Regions from separate parts of the Kitasatospora sp. NPDC127035 genome, predicted to be linked through region 3. Evidence: riboswitches for the same ligand, from Rfam matches in the RefSeq annotation. Region 3 holds a riboswitch; each other region holds the start of a gene.
The links. A riboswitch is a leader RNA that binds a small molecule or an ion and turns the genes downstream of it on or off. The one in region 3 is predicted to bind thiamine pyrophosphate.

Region 1 (2,257 bases), on a different contig from region 3:
CGGACTGCAGCGCGTGGTCCCAGTGCTGGACGGCCAGGCGGACGCCGGAGCGCGCCGAGGGGTAGCTGACGCAGTCGCCGGCCGCGAAGACGCGGGGCAGGCCGGTGCGCAGCCGCTCGTCCACCAGGACGGCGCCGGCCGCGTCCAGCTCCACGCCGGAGCCGGCCAGCCAGCCGGTCGCCGGGCGGGCCCCGACGCCGACCACCACCTCGTCGGCCGGCAGGTGCGAGCCGTCGGCGAGCAGCACCGCGCCCGGTTCGACGGCGGCGACCCCCACGCCGCAGCGCAGCTCGACCCCCGCCTCGGCGTACCAGCCGGCCATCACCCGGCCGATCTCGGTGGGCAGGGCGCCGGGGACGGGGGCCGGGCCCGCCTCGACGACGGTCACCTCGCAGCCGGCGGCCCGGGCGGCGGTGGCCACCTCGGCGCCGATCCAGCCCGCGCCGACCAGCGCCAGGCGCAGGCCCGGGCGGAGCAGGGCGCGCAGGGCGAGCGCGTCGTCCACGGTGTGCAGCAGGTGGGCCCGCTCGGCGCCGGGCAGGGCGCGCGGTTCGGCGCCGGTGGCGATCACCAGCGAGCCGTAGGGCAGGTCGCCGGCGTCGGTGTGCAGGACGCCGGGGGTGAGGCCGGTGGCCCGGCGGCCGGTGAGGAGCTCGACGTCCAGCTGCCCGAAGTCGAGGTCGAGGGCGGTGGTGTCGGCCTTGCCGAGCAGCACGTCCTTGGAGAGCGGCGGCCGGTCGTACGGCGCGTGCGGTTCCGCGCCGACCAGCACGATCCGCCCCTGCCAGCCGTCGCGCCGCAGCACGAGGGCGCACTGGGCCCCCGCCAGCCCCGCGCCGACCACGACCACCTGATCCGTCCGGTCCGCCCCGCTCTTGTCCGCCACGCCCGTCACTGTACCCAGCCCGGCCCCGGGCCCTCCGGTCCGGTCCGGGCGGCCCGCCCGGGGCCCGTTCCGCCCCTCGTACGCGCCTTCAACGGCCGCACCCCCCGGAGTTATGGTGGGGGCACCATCACGGGAGCCCGGCGTACCGGGCTGAGAGGCGGGCTGGAACGGCCTGCGACCGTCCGAACCTGATCCGGGTCATACCGGCGAAGGGAGAGCAGCGACTTTGACACGCTTGGCGAAAGGCGCCCAGGCCGACGTGCTGGTGATAGGCGGCGGCGTCATCGGACTCGTGGTCGCCTGGCGGGCGGCCCAGCGCGGGCTCCGCGTGGTCGTGGCCGACCCGGCGCACGGCGGCGGCGCCGCCCAGGTCGCGGCCGGGATGCTCGCCCCGGTCACCGAGCTCCAGTACGGCGAGGAGCCGCTGCTGCGCCTCGGCATGGCGTCCAACGAGCGCTACGCGGCCTTCGCCGCCGAGCTCACCGAGGCGAGCGGCGGCCAGGACACCGGCTACCGGCAGTGCGGCACGATCGCGGTCGCCCTGGACTCCGACGACCGCGCGGAACTGCGCGAACTGCACGACTTCCACCGCAGGCTCGGCCTGGACTCGCAGTGGCTCACCGGCCGCGAGGCCCGCCGGCTGGAGCCGATGCTCGCCCCGGGCGTCCGCGGCGGCCTGCACGTCACCGACGACCACCAGGTGGACGGCCGCCGGCTCGCCGGGGCCCTGGTGCGCGCCTGCGAGCGCGCAGGCGTGCTCCTGCACCGCGCCGAGGCCGTCGGACTGCTGGTCGAGCACGACCGCGCCGTCGGCGCCCGGCTGTCCACCGGCGAGAGCGTCACCGCCGACCAGGTCGTCCTCGCCGCCGGCTCCCGCAGCCACCTGCTGCCGGGGCTGCCGGAGGGAGTGCTACCGGCGATCCGCCCGGTCAAGGGCCAGATCCTGCGGCTGCTGGTCCCCGAGGCGTACCGGCCGTTCCTCTCCCGCAACGTCCGCGCGGTGGTCCGCGGGCAGCACCTCTACCTGGTGCCGCGGGAGAACGGCGAGCTGGTGATCGGCGCCACCAGCGAGGAGCAGGGGTACGACACCACGGTCACCGCCGGCGGCGTGTACGAGCTGCTCCGCGACGCCCACGAGCTGGTCCCCGGCATCACCGAGCTGCCGCTGACCGAGACCGCCGCCGGTCTGCGCCCGGGCTCGCCCGACAACGCGCCGCTGCTCGGCCCGACCGCGCTGCCCGGCCTGGTCGCGGCCACCGGTCACTACCGCAACGGGGTGCTGCTCACCCCGGTCACCGGCGACCTGCTCGCCGAGTACCTGGCCACCGGCGTGACGCCGGACCTCGCCGAGCCGTTCTCCCCCGCCCGCTT
Region 2 (2,257 bases), on a different contig from region 3:
CATGTCCTCGACGGTGAGCCCGCCGACGATCGACCGCAGGTGTCCGGCGAAGACGTTGTGGACGCGCTGGCTGATCAGCTTCTGCTGGTCGAGGAAACGGCGGGCGGCGTTGGCGATCGAGACGTCGTCGTCGCCGACCTTGAAGATCACCACGCCCTTCACCCGGACCGGGATTCCCTGCGTGGTGACGCACTCGACGTTCAGTTCGGCCTCGTTGAGGTCCAGCGAGAGCCGCCGGACGCCCTGCAGGCCGGGGGTGACGAGGGTCCCCCGGCCGGTGACGATCCGGAATCCCAGCCCGTCGCCGACCCCCTCGGTCCGGTGCCGGGAGCCGGAGATGATCAGAGCCTCGTTCGGCTCGGCCACCCGCCACATGAGTTTGAAGAGTGTGATTCCGAGGAGCAGTGTCGCGACCACCGCTCCGGGGATGAGGTACACCATGGTTCAACTCCCCCTTCCGGCGCAGGAGATGCGCCGTCTCGGATTCTCCGCCGGAGCCAAACCGATGGAAAGGGAAGTGACATGACGCTCTGTCGCAAGGTCGTCACGGGCCTATGGGCGCTACGTACACGGTGCGCGGCGGCTGGTACTCGATCACCAACACCGGTGTGCCGACCGGCAGTCGGTCCCCCGGTACGGCGAGGTAGGCGAGGAACGCCTCGGCGCCCTGCCGCTCCGGGACGTGCACCATCACCTCGCCGACCAGCCCCGTGCCGACCGTCCCGGTGACCCGCCCCGTGCTTCCGACCACGCCGGCCTCCCTCTCGTCGTCCCCGCCGTCGACCCCGCGACTGCCAGTCTGCCCGGCCGGGGCCCGATTGCCGGTCCGCTCGGCCGCGACCGTCCGATTTGCCGGATTCGACACCCGTCGGCCGGCCGTTCCGACCCCCTCTGGACCTCCGGCGTTCCGCTCGCTACGGTGTTGGACGTCATGCGCAGGCAACACGGCCTGCGGACACGGGAGCTCGGAGCACCGGGCTGAGAGGGCGCTGACCGGAACGTCGTCCGACGTGCCGACCGCTGCGTCGACCGCAGGAACCTGACCGGGTAATGCCGGCGTAGGGAGTAGAAGGTCTGATGACCACGTTCGACGCACAGCCGCAGTCTGCCCGGAACTCCGCCGTCTCCAGCGCGGGTACCGGCTACCCGACCCCGGCCTGGCGCAAGGCCTACCGCGACGGGTCCCGCCCCGACCTGCGCGTTCCGTACCGCGAGGTCGTGCTCACCAACGGGAAGACCGTCCCGCTGTACGACACCTCCGGGCCGTACACCGATCCGGCCTACGAACCCGACGTGCGGCGCGGCCTGCCGGCCCTGCGCGACTCCTGGATCCGTCAGCGCGGCGACGTCGAGGAGTACGACGGGCGCGAGGCGCGCCCCGAGGACGACGGCATCAAGCACACCTCGCCGCGCGGCGGAAACCTGCGCAACCTCGACGCGGTCTTCCCCGGCCGTCCGCGCCGCCCGCTGCGCGGACGCAGCGGTGAGGCCGTCACCCAGCTGGCCTACGCCAAGCGCGGCGTCGTGACGCCCGAGATGGAGTTCGTCGCCCTGCGCGAGGGCCTGGCGGCCGAGTTCGTGCGCGACGAGGTCGCCCGCGGGCGCGCCGTCATCCCGGTCAACGTGAACCACCCCGAGGTGGAGCCGGCCGTCATCGGCACCAACTTCCTGGTGAAGATCAACGCGAACATCGGCAACTCCGCCGTCACCTCCTCGATCGAGGAGGAGGTGGAGAAGATGACCTGGGCCACCCGCTGGGGCGCCGACACCGTCATGGACCTCTCCACCGGCCGCAACATCCACACCACCCGCGAGTGGATCCTGCGCAACTCCCCCGTGCCGATCGGGACCGTGCCGCTCTACCAGGCGCTGGAGAAGGTCGACGGCCGGGCGGAGGAGCTCAGCTGGGACGTCTACCGCGACACCGTCATCGAGCAGTGCGAGCAGGGCGTCGACTACATGACCGTCCACGCGGGCGTGCTGCTGCGGTACGTTCCGCTGACGGCCCGCCGCAAGACCGGCATCGTCTCGCGCGGCGGATCGATCATGGCTGCCTGGTGCCTGGCGCACCATCAGGAGAACTTCCTCTACACCAACTTCGCGGAGCTCTGCGACATCCTCGCGCGCTACGACGTCACCTTCTCGCTCGGTGACGGCCTGCGCCCCGGTTCGATCGCCGACGCCAACGACGAGGCGCAGTTCGCCGAGCTGGAGACGCTGGGCGAGCTGGGACGGATCGCCCGCGCGCGGGACGTCC
Region 3 (2,257 bases):
TCCGGGAGAGCGGGGTGAGCGCCCAGGTGACCAGGGCCGGCACCAGGAAGCCGAGCAGCGAGGCCGAGGTCCACTCCTGCGGGGTGAAGTGCAGCGCCTCCTGGACGGAGGTCCAGAAGTCGGTCCACCAGCTGGCGATCGCGGTCGGTGCGATCAGCTGGTAGGTGGCGAAGCCGAGGGCCCACGGCAGCAGCATCAGCCAGCGGGACGGCGCGTCGGCGGAGAGGTTCCAGCCGCGCCGGCCGGCCCCGAGGAAGTAGTCGACCACGAGCACCGCGAACATCGGCACGAAGATCGAGCCAATCAGGCCCAGGAAGGCGTAGTACGAGTCGGTGAACTCGGTGATCTGCAGGGCCAGCACGGTGATGAGCACCCCGGTGCCCCCGGTCAGCACCCGGCGGTCGACCTTCGGCAGCAGGTTGTGGATCGACATCGCGGTCGAGTACACGTTGGCGAACGACTGGTCGGTCTCGCGGAGCACCAGCACCAGCAGGAACAGCCAGCCGGCCCAGACGCCGAGGAAGGAGTCGAAGATCCGGGTGGCGTCCCCGTCCGCCTGGAGCAGCGCGAACAGACCGAGCACGTAGCACCAGACCTGCGCCACGGTGTAGCCGGAGAAGCTGCCCCAGAACGCCGAGCGCGGGGTGCGCGAGTGCCGGGTGTAGTCGGCGGCCAGCGGTACGAAGGAGATCGACACCGCGATCATCGCGTCGGTCGCCTTCAGGAAGCCGTGCCAGTTGCCCGCGCCCGGGTCGGACACGCCGTTGCGGCCCAGCTGGACGGTGAAGTACACCATCGCGACCGCCACCGCCGCGGCGACGAAGCGGCGCAGCACCGCGATCGCGCCGAGCGGCCAGATGGTCAGCGCGGTGGTGACGGCACCGGCCAGCACGACGAAGACCCAGCGGTAGCCGCCGGTACCGACGACGGTCTGCGCGCCCATCGCGATCACCAGCAGCTCGTACACGCCCCAGCCGATGCACTGGACGATGTTGAGCACCGTCGGCACGTACGAGAGCCGGGTCCCGAACAGCCCGCGCAGGTTCGCCATGGCGGGCGCGCCGGTGCGGGCGCCGATCAACGCGGCCACCCCGAGCATCGCGGTGCCGACCACGGTGCCGGCCACGATCGCCGTCACGGCGGCGGCCAGCGACAGCTCGCTGCCCGGCGCTCCGAGCACGGTGGCGGCGGTGGTGAAGCCGATGAGCGAGACGCCGAGGTTCATCCAGAGCGCGAAGTGGTCGCGGAAGCGGAGCGTGCGCGGCGGCTCGGTGTCCAGCACCAGCGGCGCCTCCACACGGGCTCCGTCCGGTGCCGCGGGGCGGTCCAGGACGGCGGCGCCGGCGGGACCGGCGGGACGGCCGGAATCGGCCGCCCGGGAACCGGGGACGGTGCCCCCGGCGTCCCCGGAGGGGGGCAGACCCTTGGACGCGGGCGTACCCGAGGACGAGGATGGCGAAGCAGGCGGCATGGCCGATACTCCCTACGCCGGCATTACCCGGACAGGTTCCGGCGGTCTGCGCCCCCTCGACGCTCGCCCGCGGATTCCGTGGCGTACGGTCGACCGGCGCACTCTCAGCCTGGTGGGTCCAAGCTCCCGCGTGTCAGTTGTGAGCGACAGGCTAACCGGCACGGCGGAGAACGCCAAGGCCAGGGGGCCGGAGGCCGGGGCCGGCGGAGTGCGGCAGGGGCGCGGCGGGGGTGCGGCAGGAACGTGGCGGGAGTGCGGTGGGGGTACGAAGGGGCTGTGGCCCGGGCGCGGAGCCGGCGCGCAGGGGGCCCGCGGGGCCGGATGTTCCGGGGTTTGTCTGGCCGGCCTAAGGATTCTTATGACTTCTTCAGAAGCCTCCTTACGGCAATCGAATCGAGTGTGCGAAAAACTATGGTTGTTGGTCCTGTCAGCTATGGAGGTCGTCCGTGAGCACCGAGCGCGAGGTTGGGTCCACCGGGCCGCAGGGGGAGCAGCCCTCCGGCGGCCAGGGGGTGGTGGTTCCCGGTCCTGACGGTCCGGCGCAGCAGTCTGCGGCCGTCCCCTCCCCCGTAGCGACGCCCGCTGCCGAACGGTCCCCGTCCGATCAGGCCGCTCCGGCCGCCGACGGCGGCAACGGCGGCAACGGCGGGTTCACGCCCACGCTGGCGTTCAGCAAGGTCAGCGCCCCGGAGCCGGCGCCCGCCGCCCCGGCGCCGGCCGCCGACGCGGGGTACCTCGACGCCCCGCCGCCGGTCCTGCCGCCCGCGCCGGCCGCCCCGGTGGCAC

Region 1: it holds a riboswitch for thiamine pyrophosphate, as region 3 does, so the genes downstream of both, thiO (glycine oxidase ThiO) here and ACFWIC_RS15885 (purine-cytosine permease family protein) in region 3, are expected to answer to the same signal.
Region 2: it holds a riboswitch for thiamine pyrophosphate, as region 3 does, so the genes downstream of both, thiC (phosphomethylpyrimidine synthase ThiC) here and ACFWIC_RS15885 (purine-cytosine permease family protein) in region 3, are expected to answer to the same signal.

What each region holds. Positions count from the first base shown of each region.
Region 1 covers NZ_JBHXDN010000053.1:35,386-37,642, forward strand. Annotated here, with positions in the region: gene ACFWIC_RS29245 (NAD(P)/FAD-dependent oxidoreductase) at 1-886, opposite strand, end outside; TPP riboswitch at 1,006-1,118, shown strand; gene thiO (glycine oxidase ThiO) at 1,122-2,257, shown strand, end outside.
Region 2 covers NZ_JBHXDN010000016.1:75,666-77,922, reverse strand. Annotated here, with positions in the region: gene ACFWIC_RS14090 (SPFH domain-containing protein) at 1-441, opposite strand, end outside; gene ACFWIC_RS14085 (hypothetical protein) at 545-751, opposite strand; TPP riboswitch at 948-1,082, shown strand; gene thiC (phosphomethylpyrimidine synthase ThiC) at 1,078-2,257, shown strand, end outside.
Region 3 covers NZ_JBHXDN010000019.1:58,167-60,423, forward strand. Annotated here, with positions in the region: gene ACFWIC_RS15885 (purine-cytosine permease family protein) at 1-1,297, opposite strand, end outside; TPP riboswitch at 1,464-1,611, opposite strand; gene ACFWIC_RS15890 (trypsin-like peptidase domain-containing protein) at 1,918-2,257, shown strand, end outside.